4 regions of the Alteromonas sp. G5_S2_22_S1 genome follow, and region 1 is predicted to be linked to each of the others. Evidence: predicted binding sites of a transcription regulator. Region 1 holds the regulator's gene; each other region holds the start of a gene.
The links. Region 1 encodes sigma-54, which starts transcription at its own class of promoters, with help from an activator protein. Its sites were predicted from a motif close to GTTGGCACGNNNNTNGNNT; they were not measured.
Positions count from the first base shown of each region.

Region 1 (3,340 bases):
CGAGCGTGCACGCCGCGGAATTGGCTACCTTCCGCAAGAGGCATCAATTTTCAGAAAGCTTACGGTACATGAAAATATCATGGCCATTTTGCAAACCCGTAAAGATTTAAATTCACAGCAGCAGGAAGAAGAAGCTGACGCGCTACTTGATGAATTTAATATTAACCATATACGTAATAGTACAGGGATGAGTTTGTCCGGTGGTGAACGACGGCGTGTTGAAATAGCACGCGCACTAGCAGCTAATCCGCAATTTATTTTATTAGACGAACCGTTTGCTGGTGTTGATCCAATATCAGTTAATGATATAAAGAAGATAATACAGCATCTTCGAGATAGGGGTATTGGAATCCTTATCACCGACCATAACGTGCGAGAAACATTGGATGTTTGTGAGAAAGCGTACATTGTGAGTCATGGCGAGCTTATCGCGCAAGGAACAGCGGAACAGGTTTTAAGTAATCAAAAAGTAAGGGATGTATACCTAGGCGAACAATTCAGGCTATAGTTAGTGTAACTGAATTGTCATTTTTCAATTTCGCTCTGGTGTATTCAATTTAGAGCATTTAAATAAGACGTAGATGAAACCATCTTTACAGCTAAAATTTAGCCAACAACTTACCATGACACCCCAGCTTCAGCAGGCGATAAAACTGCTGCAGCTATCTACGCTTGATCTTCAGCAGGAGATTCAAGAAGCCCTCGATTCAAACCCTTTATTGGAAGTTGAAGAAGGTAACGACGAGCCGCAAGTAGAAAAAAATAATATCGATAGCGACGATAGCGTGACAGAAGCGTCTGCGACAGCGTCTAGCGATACATTGGAAGCGGGTGACGCGTTAGAAAAAAACGACCTTCCCGATGAATTGCCTATCGACAGCACATGGGATGAATACTATTCAGCGTCATCGGCCCCAGCGCCAGGTCCTTCAAATGACGATGAACAAATATTTCAAGGCGAAACCACCGAGGATATTCAGGAACATTTGTCGTGGCAGATGCGATTGACCCATTTCTCAGATACTGACCGCGCCATTGCTACGGCAATTATCGACTCTATTGACGAGTCTGGCTATTTAACCGTGACCCTTGAAGACATTCTTGACGCGGTAAACTCTGAGGATATGGAAGAGCCTATAGAAATGGACGAAATAGAATGCGTACTTAAGCGTATTCAGATGTTCGACCCCATTGGTTCGGGCTCCCGCTCGCCGCAGGAATGTCTAATGGTGCAACTGCGCCAGTTCTCAGAAGACACACCATGGCTTAACGAAGCCAAACAGCTTATAGAAGAATATTCAGACCTATTAAGCAGTAAAGATTATCGCACGTTAATGCGTAAGAGCCGCTTGAAGGAAGATCAGCTGCGCGAGGCAATGCGTTTATTACAAACCTTGAATCCTCGCCCAGGTAGTGCTTTAGTTACTAAAGAGCCTGAGTACGTTATTCCTGATGTCTCGGTCGCCAAAAAGAATGGCCGTTGGGTGGTTGAGCTTAACCCCGACAGCCTGCCTAAGTTGAGCGTAAATCAACAATACGCTGCAATGAGTCGTCGTGCCAAAAATAGTAGCGACTCACAATTCATCCGCTCACACATGCAAGAGGCTAAGTGGTTCATTAAGAGCCTTGAATCTCGCAACGAAACCTTAATGAAGGTGGCAAACTGTATTGTGCAACAGCAAATGGGCTTTTTTGAACATGGCCCGGAAATGATGAAACCTATGGTGCTTAACGATGTAGCAGAAATGGTAGATATGCACGAATCAACGATTTCACGCGTCACAACGCAAAAGTATATGCATACACCACGTGGTATATTTGAATTGAAATACTTCTTCTCTAGCCACGTAGCAACAGAGTCTGGTGGTGAGTGCTCATCTACCGCGATTCGTGCATTGATCAAAAAGCTAGTGGCGGCTGAAAAGCCGAGCAAGCCACTAAGCGATAGCAAGATTGCTTCATTGTTGGCCGAACAAGGCATTAAAGTTGCCCGGCGAACAATAGCAAAATACCGGGAATCATTGTCGATCCCGCCGTCGAACCAACGCAAGAGCCTAATTTAAACAGGCTTAATAATATAAGGAAGACGAAATATGCAAATCAACCTTACTGGTCATCATGTCGAAATCACCGACTCTTTGCGTAATTATGTCGATACGAAGTTCAGCAAACTTGAACGTCACTTTGATCACATTTCTAATGTGCATGTCATCCTGAACGTTGAAAAATTAAATCAAAAAGCCGAAGCGACCGTTCATTTAAGTGGCGCTGAAGTATTCGCATCCTCAGAAAATACCGACATGTATGCGGCGATTGACAGCATGGTTGATAAACTCGACCGGCAGGTAATCAAGCATAAGGAAAAACTGAAAAAACATTAGTAGTTAAATAAGTATGGATATACAAGCCATCGTAAGTCTGGACCGCACCGAGTGTGCGGTTCAGTGTAATAGTAAAAAACGAATTCTTGAGATCATCGCAGATATCGCTGCCAAAAATAACGAGAACATCGATCAGGCAACGGTACTTAATAGTTTGATGTCTCGAGAGCGTATGGGTAGTACCGGAATCGGCAATGGCATTGCGTTACCACATGGGCGCTTGCCAGGTTTAGAAAAGGTGATAGCTATTGTTGTCACCAGTACGCCAGCCATTAATTTTGACGCGCTCGATGAAAAGCCGGTAGATATATTTTTCGCGTTACTTGTTCCTGAAGAGCAAACCGAAGGCCATCTACAAACATTGGCCACGGTAGCCGGTAAACTAAGCGATAAAGAAACGATTAAAGCGATACGTCGTGCCAGTACAAGCGATGATATTCTTTCTGCACTAAGTTAAAGATTTAAGCGCCTTAGCGAGGTCGTGACCAAGGCGCTTAAGACAATAAAGCGTATGCGATAAAACCAGAAGATTTGGGAGAAGTTAGGTGAAGCTGATTATAATCAGTGGTCGTTCGGGGTCTGGTAAGTCTGTCGCACTTCGCGCATTGGAAGATTTAGGGTACTACTGCGTTGACAACATTCCTGTAAACCTACTTCCTACCCTAACCCACACTGTTGTTGATGAATACGACCAAGTGGCGGTGAGCATTGATGTGCGTAACTTGCCGAAAAACCCTGATGATCTGGTAGAAATTTTAGATTATCTTCCGTCATCGTGGTCAATGACCATTGTCTATATCGATGCCAGCGATGATGTGCTGGTAAAACGCTTCAGCGAAACCCGACGTCTGCATCCCCTTGCGAAGCTCAATAAGTCTCTATCTGAAGCCATAAGGGCAGAGTCAGCCTTGCTAGCCCCTATCGCTGAACGGGCAGACTTGTATTTAGATACAGACAAA
Region 1 is NZ_JBQKUJ010000002.1:237,624-240,963, reverse strand. It holds gene lptB (LPS export ABC transporter ATP-binding protein) at 1-508, shown strand, start outside; gene ACTRWF_RS03255 (RNA polymerase factor sigma-54) at 582-2,063, shown strand; gene hpf (ribosome hibernation promoting factor) at 2,094-2,381, shown strand; gene ptsN (PTS IIA-like nitrogen regulatory protein PtsN) at 2,395-2,838, shown strand; gene rapZ (RNase adapter RapZ) at 2,927-3,340, shown strand, end outside.

Region 2 (3,340 bases), on a different contig from region 1:
CTGTGGAATCACAATCGTCTGTAATTATAAGGCAGTACGACAAGCAATCGCTTAAAGTCGTGGATGTCATATCGGGTATTTCTCCTAATGCAATGCGTCGCGTGTTTGGTGGCTGGATATTTTTTGCCGCTGTTGTCGGCGTCATCATTAGTGTGGCGCCAGATTTAAGTACGCAATTTATCGGCCTAACGCTTTTTGTGCTCGTTGCTTTCACGCTTATTATGTTCGGCCAAAGCCGGATATCAGAGGGGTGGCCAGCTATTATTTGCGATGACGACTTGATTGGCGTGGTACGCGATCCGGTTAAGCGCGAGTATATTTGTGTGAAGTCTTCGCTTGTTAAGGCGGCGAACCCAACGCTTATCAAGCCAAACAAGAAAGCAATAGAGATTGTTTTAGACACTGAGCAGCTGTCAGAGGAAGAGCAAAAGGTACTTGACCAAGCTGTTTGGCCCAGAGAAGGGAAGCTTATCGGCTTAGCGCATTTTAAAAAGCGCGAAGACGCATGCGAAAGCCTAATGTGGTGTGTAGAACACAGAGGCTCTCACTAAAAACAAACAATAGTTTGGTTCGCGCTTATAGGTTTACTGTTCAATAAACGCGAGCTCCGTGTATAAAGGGTAATGGTCAGAGCCAATGCCCTCTAATTTTTCAATATGAACGAGCGCAAAGTGCCTAGAGTGAAATACATGGTCAAGGGGCCATTTTACTAACGGGTACTTTGCGTGGAATGTATTATAAAAGCCACGCCCCTCTCTTGGGTCTAATAGCCCGCTAATTTTTTTAAATTTACGGGTGGTAGGAGACCAGGCTACGTCATTAAGGTCGCCCGCTACAATTATCGGCCCTTCTGTTTTAGCTATTTCTTCGCCCACTACCGTTAACTCAATGTCCCGCGGCTTCGCGTAAGTATTTTCTGTAGGGCTAGGCGGTTTCGGATGAAGAAAATAGAGTAACGCATCTTTACCTTTGTGCTTTATTTTCACTTTCATTGACGGTACATCATCTTCAATCAAGAAGTTCAATGCGGCCTCTTCAAAAGGGATCTTACTGTATAAGTGCATGCCATAGAGGTTTTCTAACGCACAAAATTTTCGATAAGGGTATTCCGATTCAATTTCGCTAATCCCTTTTTGCCACTTCTCGTTGGATTCTAGCGTAACCAAAAAATCAGGCTGCTTATTTCTAACATGCTCAATAAGTTTACGAAAATCATTATTGGGCATATACACGTTGCTAGACAACACGCTGAGGGTGTCTTGTGGTTTCGCGTTTTTTATTCTAGTAACTTCACGTTTGTAAAACGGCGTGTAGGGAATAATCCAGATAATTTGGTAAACAAGGCTTATTGTTAAGCCACCTACGGCTAATGCGTTAACGAAAAAAGGAATATTGGTAGAAGGCCAATTAACCACGTGGCATATAAGCAGGAAACCTATAATAACGGAAATTTGAAGACGCGGAAATTCCCACACTCTAACTAACCAGTGGGAAGAAGGAAGTAACGGGGTAAAGCTGACTATTATAAAGAGTAGCGATGCGATAATGAGCGCAATATCCATCTTTTGGGCGTCCTTGATTTAAAAATTAAGTGTCTTGCTTGTCTTTAATCTGCATCAGAGTTAACTGCAGACAATAGCGATATATTAAGAAAAGTGTTCGATACCTTAGTTAATTGAAGTATCGAAACTATGCCAGCTATCATTACGCGGATTTTGTTAAATCAGTTTAATCTTCCTAGTTGTACTTCGCTTGCTCGTTACATTATTCAAGCATTAACTCATCGATCAACTTAACTAGCTACTCAACTACCTACTCAACTACCTATTTAACAATCAGACCACCTTTGATAACCGCAAAATCATAAAGTAAAAAATTCTCGACCTAAGGCAAAGTTTGCAATCAGTGGGGTAGAGTATCCAGGCGAATGATCAATAAAAAGCAATTATTTCAATATGTTACTTTGTTGGCAAGGTTCTGGCATTGCTAAGTTCGAGTTTCGACAAAGGAGAAATGTTATGAAACGTTCAATACTTTCGATGATTGTTGCCACATCTTTAACTACTGCTGCATATGCAGGTGATATGGACACAGATAATAAATGGGAAAAAGGTGCCAAAGACGCATGGATAGACGGTAAAGCCGAGGCGACGCTGTTATTTAACGGCAACCTTGACTCTTTTGACATTAATACAGACGTTAAAAACGGTAACGTCGTTTTAACCGGTAAGGTTGAAAACTCTGTCGATAAAAAGCTGGCAGAAGAGCTAGTAGCAAATATCGACGGCGTAACTTCTGTAGACAATAAGCTTACCGTTGTTGCTGATAACGATATGCATTCTGACATGTCAGATGACATGGAAGAAGGCGTAGAGGAAGGTACGAGTGAATTGACAGATGCAAAAATTGCAACAGTTATAAAAACTCGTCTATTAATGGACACCGACATTTCGGGCTTCGACATCGATGTTGATGTGGAAAACGGCATTGTGAAGCTAACCGGTGAAGTTGATTCCGACGCTGAGCGTGACCTAGCAGTGGAAATTGCTAAAAACGCGTCAGATGTTAAAGACGTTGAAAGTGACCTACGTGTTGTTACTGAAACTGCAATGAATTAAGGGTTTCTTTATTCGACTTAATGGAAAAAGGGGCGCTCGCCCCTTTTTTCTTGCCAGACGTAAGTAAGGTAGAATGGTTAGCACACCGACTGATCTGCTTTAATCAAACAGGACACTTTAATAATGGAATATAATCCAATTATTGAGGTGTTAAATGACAAAACGAACAAACAGAAGTTACACGGCTGAATTTAAACAAGAAGCTGTCAAATTGGTAACCGAGCAAGGCTACAGCGTACCAAAAGCAGCAGCGTCTTTAGGTATCACAGATAAGTTACTTTATCACTGGAAAGCTAAATTCGAGGCTGAGCAATCTGGAGCCAGTTTAAATGCGGATGAACGAGCAGAGCTGCTAAAACTACGTAAGGAAAATAAAGAGCTAAGGATGGAAAAAGAGATTTTAAAAAAGGCCAGCGCCCTCCTGCTAAAGGAAACCAAGTAACGTTTAAAACGATTAAGCAGTTATCTTCGGCATTTCCCGTAGTTAAGCTCTGTAAAGTGATGAAAGTAAGCCGTAGTGCTTATTACGCTTGGCTCAAACGGCCAGTCAAAATCATCACAGCAGAGCAACTGAACTTATATCGAATGGCAAAGCACTTCTTCGAGAAAAGCAGAAATAGCTTAGGTTATCGGGAGCTTAGAAAGAAGTTACGCAGAGAGGGCTTTAACGTCAGTGATTATGGCGTTCAGAAGTTAATGGCAACACTTGGCTTAGTTGTGAC
Region 2 is NZ_JBQKUJ010000014.1:9,959-13,298, forward strand. It holds gene ACTRWF_RS14485 (hypothetical protein) at 3-551, shown strand; gene ACTRWF_RS14490 (endonuclease/exonuclease/phosphatase family protein) at 585-1,562, opposite strand; gene ACTRWF_RS14495 (BON domain-containing protein) at 2,019-2,618, shown strand; one part of gene ACTRWF_RS14500 (IS3 family transposase) at 2,773-3,049, shown strand; one part of gene ACTRWF_RS14500 (IS3 family transposase) at 3,049-3,340, shown strand, end outside.
Region 2: a site for sigma-54 is predicted at 1,966-1,984, ahead of ACTRWF_RS14495 (BON domain-containing protein). Genes of this name have one in related genera too.

Region 3 (3,340 bases), on a different contig from region 1:
TATGTAGAGCAACATAGGTTGAGAAGTTATGAGCTCAGGGTCAAGCTGTGCCATAAAATCATTAAGCTCTTTTAGCTTCTCGTTATCAATAGCTTGTTGGTTGTCTCTGCTTTGCAACCAGCTATTAAGTAAAATGGCCAAAGGATCGTTTGGCGTGTCTTCAATAATTTCATCAACGAATAGCTTGGCCGTATCATAGTCTTTCGCTTCTAAATACAAATCCACTAGATTTCGCAGCGCTATAGGGTCGTCGCGGTTAAATGTCAGCGCTTTTTGTAAGTGTGCCGTTGCTGCGTCAGTATCACCCTGTCGGTACGCAAGTTGCCCTTTCAAGCGCCATGTTATGGCGTTCTCAGGCTCGAGTGACATAGCCTTGTCGACAAGGGAGGTCGCTTTCGGTAAATCTTCATTTTGAAGGGCAATGGAAGCTAACCCATTTATGGCTGGCACAAAGTTAGGCGTACGTGACACAATAGTGTTGTAGTCGCGCAATGCACATTGTTCGTCTTCTAATCTGATGCACGCTGTTGCACGAATCATCAGCCACTCGCGCTCTGCTTCACCAGAGAGCTTGTTTAAATCAGAGAAATCTACAATTTCTTGGTACCTGTTAAGAAACAGCCAGGTGTTGCCCAGGGGTTCTGCCAAAAGATTGATATCAGCACCCATTTCCAGCGCTTCTACAAACTCCATTTCGGCCGCAGTAAGGTAGCCATTAATAAGCAATATTTCACCCATTAATATCTTTGCAGCCAAGTTTTCTGGGTCTTTTTGTAAGCTATTTTTAAGGTGAATATAGGCTTCGTCGTACTCGTTTTGATTAAACGCAGTGAGGGCCTTCTCATAGTCTTCTGATGTGGTAGCAAAACTGTTGAATACGATTAAAGATGAGGCAACTGCAGATAAAAGCGTGCGTTTTACAAAGCGCTTTTTATTATTAAAAAAATCCATATAAACCTTCGATATTTAGCCTAGCCACTGGCTTGAAAATAGCATAAAAAAAGGTGGCCTAAGCCACCTTCTAAAGATACGTGTTTTCTAAGCGTTTTTAAACAATTAAACGCGACGCTTACGTCTATAAAGAACAAGACCTAAACCTAAGCTCATCAGTGCTAAAGCGCCAGGTTCGCTTACTTGTCTAGGTGGTGGGGTTAGCTTACTTTCAAATTGAATTGATGATATTTTGAAAGCATCATTATAGTCGTGCCCACCAATGTCTCCGAAGGTCTTATTGTAAGCGCCCACTAGCCAATAATTAGAATATGTATTACTTAACGATTGTAGATTTGCAGACCCATTATTTTGGCTTCCAACGATGTTGAAAGAAGCAGAGATAGCGTTAAGCGTTGTTTGGTTTGAAACAATAGAACTCCACGAGGCAGATTCTATCTCAGCCGAATTAGCGATTGATACAACAGACACTTGTTGATCATAACCTGCGTGCCATCCGAAATCGATTTGAGAGATATTTACTTCTGAGTCAAAAGAAAATAGCAGATATTCGAAGGAATCTACAAACGTTCCGTTTATACTTTCACCATAGTTATCGATGGTTTGATGACTGCCTCTAGACTCCAGGTCATTTCTTATTCCATATCCCCAGCCGTTGACAAGTTGTGCTGTTGCAGATTCTACAGTGTCAAGATCATGGGTGACTGTGACTTGCCTTGGATAACATGCCCATCGCCGACATTGCAATTGAACATCAGTCTGTGATGAAGTTGCAGTATCCGCCCATGCGGATAGCGTTACATTCACACCGTCTATATCAATCCCTAAAGGGTTTAATACGTCTGAAGAGCTATGTGACATAAGGTCATATGAATACTCTTTAACAAGCGTATCTTCGGCTTTCAGGGAACTAACATGTAGCGCAAATAAAACAAACAGAGGAATTAATTTTTTCATTTTTACATACAACAACAACTACTACAGATAATATTTCTTAAGCATAATTTGTGCCAGAAATAAGTTGTTGTTATTTGGTGGTTTTTTCGCTGGTCTTGCTAGGTAGTAAAAAAAACTGACAGGTCGTACCACCTGTCAGTGATCTAAAGTCTAATTTCATTAAACAAGTTTTTTGCGGCGCCATATGACGAAGAGTGAGCAGGCCATGAGTAGGCCGATAGTTCCAGGTTCAGACACTTCGGTGGTATCTGGTGTACCCGCTGTTTCTGAGATAGAGAAACCGATATTCGCAAGTTTAAACGCGTCGTTACCTATTCTTCCGTCAGTTGTTTTACCAAATACAGTGTTGTATGCACCCACCAACCAATACTGGGCCGACTCAGTGAACGTAAAGTCTGCGCGGTTATCTAAATATTCACAACTCTCAATGTCGAATGAAGCTGACGTTAGGGCATCTTCAACAATATGACTCCATGTGTTAACGCCAGACGTTAGTTTTGAGGTGTTACTAAGCGCAGCCACAGACACTTGACTATCTCTACTATCATAAAGCCATGAAAAACTTGCGCCCGTTAGTGTCACTGCAGAGTCGAACGATAACAACACGAAGTCATAGTCACGTTCTACATTAGTCATACCGCTATAATAAGCGTTCGCGCTACCTTGAGAGTAATGGTTGATATTGTCAATGGCGTGGTCGGCACCGTCACGATAGTATACTTCATCATTGTTTGTTATGCCGTAAGCCCATTTATCTGAGATTTTTTCTAACTTGGCGCCAACGACTGTTTCGCCGGTAACTCCTTGTGTGTCAGAAAAGGCGGACATATTAATATTTAATCCGTCTATTTGAACAAAGGAATTATTCGCCTGATTGGTTCGTGTCACTTTGTCATCGACTAGATCGTAAGTGTATTCTCCCAACGGAGAGTTACATACATTGCTTTGATCGTTGTTTTGGCTCGATGACCCACAGTGAGAATAACTTTGCTTTTTATAGTAGGTAGCGAATACTGAATTAGCACTCAGGGTAGATAGCAAAGCTGTGGAAAGTAATAGTACAGTTTGCAAAGAAAACGTTTTTTGTAGCGTTCGCATAATTGCTTTCCTATATATGAAGCGCAAAGCACTTCAAGTACACGCCGAGTGATGTGTGCGCATATTATGCGAACACAAACTTGGTAGTACCTAATTTCAACATGGACTTGTATGATATATGAACGGTGAGCTATTTAAGGTATGTAACCGTATACCTAGTTATTAGTTGTTTGTTTAATCGTGAGCATAAGCGGTACTGAATAAATAGAAGCCAAGCGCCGGCATTGTGGTAGGAGTACGTGTAATCAATGCAAAGTTAATAACGTTTTGCAACGGCGTTATGTAAAGGAACGAGGCAGTCTTTTTACTTTGCTATGCGTTCCTGCATATCTAT
Region 3 is NZ_JBQKUJ010000020.1:1,013-4,352, reverse strand. It holds gene prsT (XrtA/PEP-CTERM system TPR-repeat protein PrsT) at 1-951, opposite strand, end outside; gene xdp1 (exosortase-dependent surface protein XDP1) at 1,057-1,908, opposite strand; gene xdp1 (exosortase-dependent surface protein XDP1) at 2,068-3,006, opposite strand.
Region 3: a site for sigma-54 is predicted at 1,948-1,966, ahead of xdp1 (exosortase-dependent surface protein XDP1). Genes of this name have one in related genera too.

Region 4 (3,340 bases), on a different contig from region 1:
TTTTGAACCGCTGATGCCACGATATCAACAACAGCATCAACTTCTTCACCGGCGATTACTGCGCCACGCTTTGCGGTTAGCACCACAGTGGCTGACGCTTTTTTCTCTCTGCGTGCAAACACGTTTTCTTTGGGCATGGCGAGCAATACCCGCGCTTTTTGAATACTCGCGATATCTTCAATTGTCGCGGCGATTTGCTGCTCTCGGGCATGTTTAAGGCGCTCCATCTCTACCCGCTGGCTCACCCCAAAGCCCATGTCCTGCATGATAATGTCTGTGCCCGCATCAGAGCTATTGGTTAATCCCTGACGGGTCATACCTAACCGAATATTTTGGAACTCATCGCTTCTCACATAAACCGTATTGCCTTCAAGCTTATATTCGATTTGATTCGCATCCATGTAATCAAGCGTCTCTATAAGCTCTTGAGTTTCCATTTTCGCGAGTGGACGATAATCAGGCTCTTGTGACCAAATCAGAATAAAAATAGCGATAGCCACACAAATAACGAGGACGACAACGAGCGCCATTTGACGCATCATGTCAGCGCTGCCTAAGGTGTCCATAAAGCCAGATTTATTCTCTGGCTCGTTGTCCACCGCTTGATTTTGGTCAGGAACCGTTAGGTTTGTACCTGTTGCTTCAGCCATAACCTACTCCACCTACACCGGCATGTTCATTATTGTTTTATAGGCTTCAAGTACTTTATTTCGTACCTGAACAGTTGCCTCAAAGGCAATGCCCGATTTTTCTTTAGTTAACATAACCTGCGCCAAACTTAGACTAGGGTCACCCATCTCAAAGCGTTGCTGCACATCTTTTGACTCTAGCTGCATACTATTCACGCCATCAACCGCATTTTTTAGCATGGTCGAGAAGTCACTTGCAGAGGTATTGATCTCATTAAGCGATTGCTGTTGAGGTTCATTAACTTGAAGACGAGTTTGCCCGATCATATTTTGCATTTCTTGATACAAACTGTTGGCTTTAACGTCCATAACCACTCCTAGTGTTTCTTCATTTACCGGCAATGCGGCGGCGAATAGCGAATATATAAGAGTGATTTAGCAAAGGGCTTGCCAACTTTAAAAAGCCATTAATTTCATAAACTTAACAATGACTTTTGGCGTACAGCCAATTTAATGACGTTGTACCACTTAGGAGCAACAAAAAACCGCCGCCTTTTTAGTAGTAAAGGCGACGGGTAAGTTTGAGGGGAAGCAAGGGGTGACGTTGTTTAACGTTATGCAGGTACTTCGATGCCGTCTTCACGCATTCGAGCAAGTTTATAACGCAACGTACGAGGGCTAATACCCAGCTTTTCAGCGACATCTTTACGCTTGCCGTTGCACGACACCAGTGTATCGAGAATAATTTGATGCTCTTGGTAACGCAGCTCTGAGCCTAGTCTGTTTTCGTCAGCCTGCTCTTGTACAGCTTCAACGGGCGCTGAGATATCTTCGTCAATCATGAGGTCACTGGCGTCTATTTCGTTATTTTCACAAAGGATAAGCGCGCGTTGTACCACGTTTTCTAATTCGCGCACATTACCCGGCCAGCCGTACTGCGACAACTTGTTACGGGCAGCAGCACTCAGCCTTATTGAACCTAACCCTTGTGAACTGGCGTGGCGCTGCACAAGGTGTTCAGCAAGAGGAACAATATCGCCGGGGCGTTCACTTAAGGGTCGCCATTCAATTGGAAACACATTTAAGCGGTAATATAAGTCTTCTCTGAACTCACCTGCATCTACCGCTTTCTTCAAATCTCTATTACTTGTAGCGATAACGCGCACGTTTAACTTAACCGTTTTGCGACCGCCAAGCCTTTCCACCTCACGCTCTTGCAGTACGCGAAGTAGTTTCGCCTGTAACGCTAGATCCATCTCGGTAATTTCATCGAGTAAAAGCGTACCGTCTTGGGCTTGTTCAAACTTACCCGGGCAAGCCTGAATAGCGCCGGTAAACGCCCCTTTTTCATAACCAAATAGCGTCGCTTCCAACATATTTTCTGGAATGGCAGCACAGTTGATGGCCACAAAAGGCGCATCGCTGCGCGGTGACTGGTCGTGAATATAGCGGGATAACACTTCTTTACCTGAACCGCTAGGCCCCATCACCATTACCGTCGCTTCAGACTTCGCCACTTTTCGAGAGAGTTCAAGCAGCTTCAAGCTAGAGGGGTCGGCGACGATTGGCGTGCGAGATTCGATTTTTTGTGCTGGTGCGTAGCGCCCTACAAGGTTTAGCAGTACTTCTGGTGCGAATGGCTTAGATAAATAATCAGTCGCACCGTCGCGCATTGCCTGCACCGCATCGTTAATAGTGGCGTAAGCGGTCATTAACAATACTGGCATATTCGGATATTTTGCTTTAATACTCTTAAGAAGCGTAAGGCCGCTCATTTCACCCATTTGGATATCGCTAACAACCAAGTCTATCGCTTGCATTGATAACATCATTAGCGCTTGTTCAGCACAGTCGGCTTCAACCACGTTGTAGTTGCCGAGTAAAAGCGTGTCTAAGAGTGCTTCGCGCAACCCCGCGTCATCTTCAACAATTAAGATAGTAGTTTTAGACATGATCCTCTCCTATGGCTTACGCAACATGGGTCAATGTAGGTGATGATTGAGTACTCGCTTTGCATGGCAAAGTAACGCTAAAGCAAGCGCCGCCTTCAGGTGTATTAAATACACTAAGGGTACCATTGTGCGCATTGACGACCGACTTAACCACCGCCAAACCAAGGCCGGTGCCGTTGTTTTTTGTGGTGAAAAATGGCTCAAATATTTTGTGTTTGAGGCCTTCAGGTACGCCTGGGCCTTTATCAGTTACAGCGATATTTAGACGATTTCCAGAGACCGAAGCGTCAACAGCCACAAGTTCACCATTTGGTGTTACTTGGCTGGCGTTGTGAATAAGGTTTAATAGCGCACCTTGAAGTGCAGTAAGGTTGCCGGTTATCGACACCTCTTGTTCAAAGCCAGAAAACCCCAATGTTTGACGCGCTTGCACTGTCATCGTTTGGGCGCTGCCTTCTACTGAAGTAAGAAGCTCGCTTAAAGTAATATTGCTTACCACCTGCTCTTCACCCGATTTTGCAAAAAGCAGCATATCGTTAACCTGACTCTCTAGCTCTTTTAATCTGTCGGTGAGTTTATTAGCGAACTGCTCCTGCGCCTCTTGCCCTAACCCCTTACGGGTAAGGTTCGATGCGTATAGCATGGCAGCAGAAAGGGGCGTGCGAATTTGATGCGCAAGCGATGCAACCATTTTCCCAAGAGAAGATAGGCGCTGCATATGACTCACTCTGGCCTGTAGCTGCCGTGTTTCCGTCAAAT
Region 4 is NZ_JBQKUJ010000003.1:331,270-334,609, forward strand. It holds gene fliF (flagellar basal-body MS-ring/collar protein FliF) at 1-650, opposite strand, end outside; gene fliE (flagellar hook-basal body complex protein FliE) at 663-998, opposite strand; gene ACTRWF_RS05830 (sigma-54-dependent transcriptional regulator) at 1,244-2,581, opposite strand; gene ACTRWF_RS05835 (sensor histidine kinase) at 2,598-3,340, opposite strand, start outside.
Region 4: a site for sigma-54 is predicted at 1,066-1,084, ahead of fliE (flagellar hook-basal body complex protein FliE). Genes of this name have one in related genera too.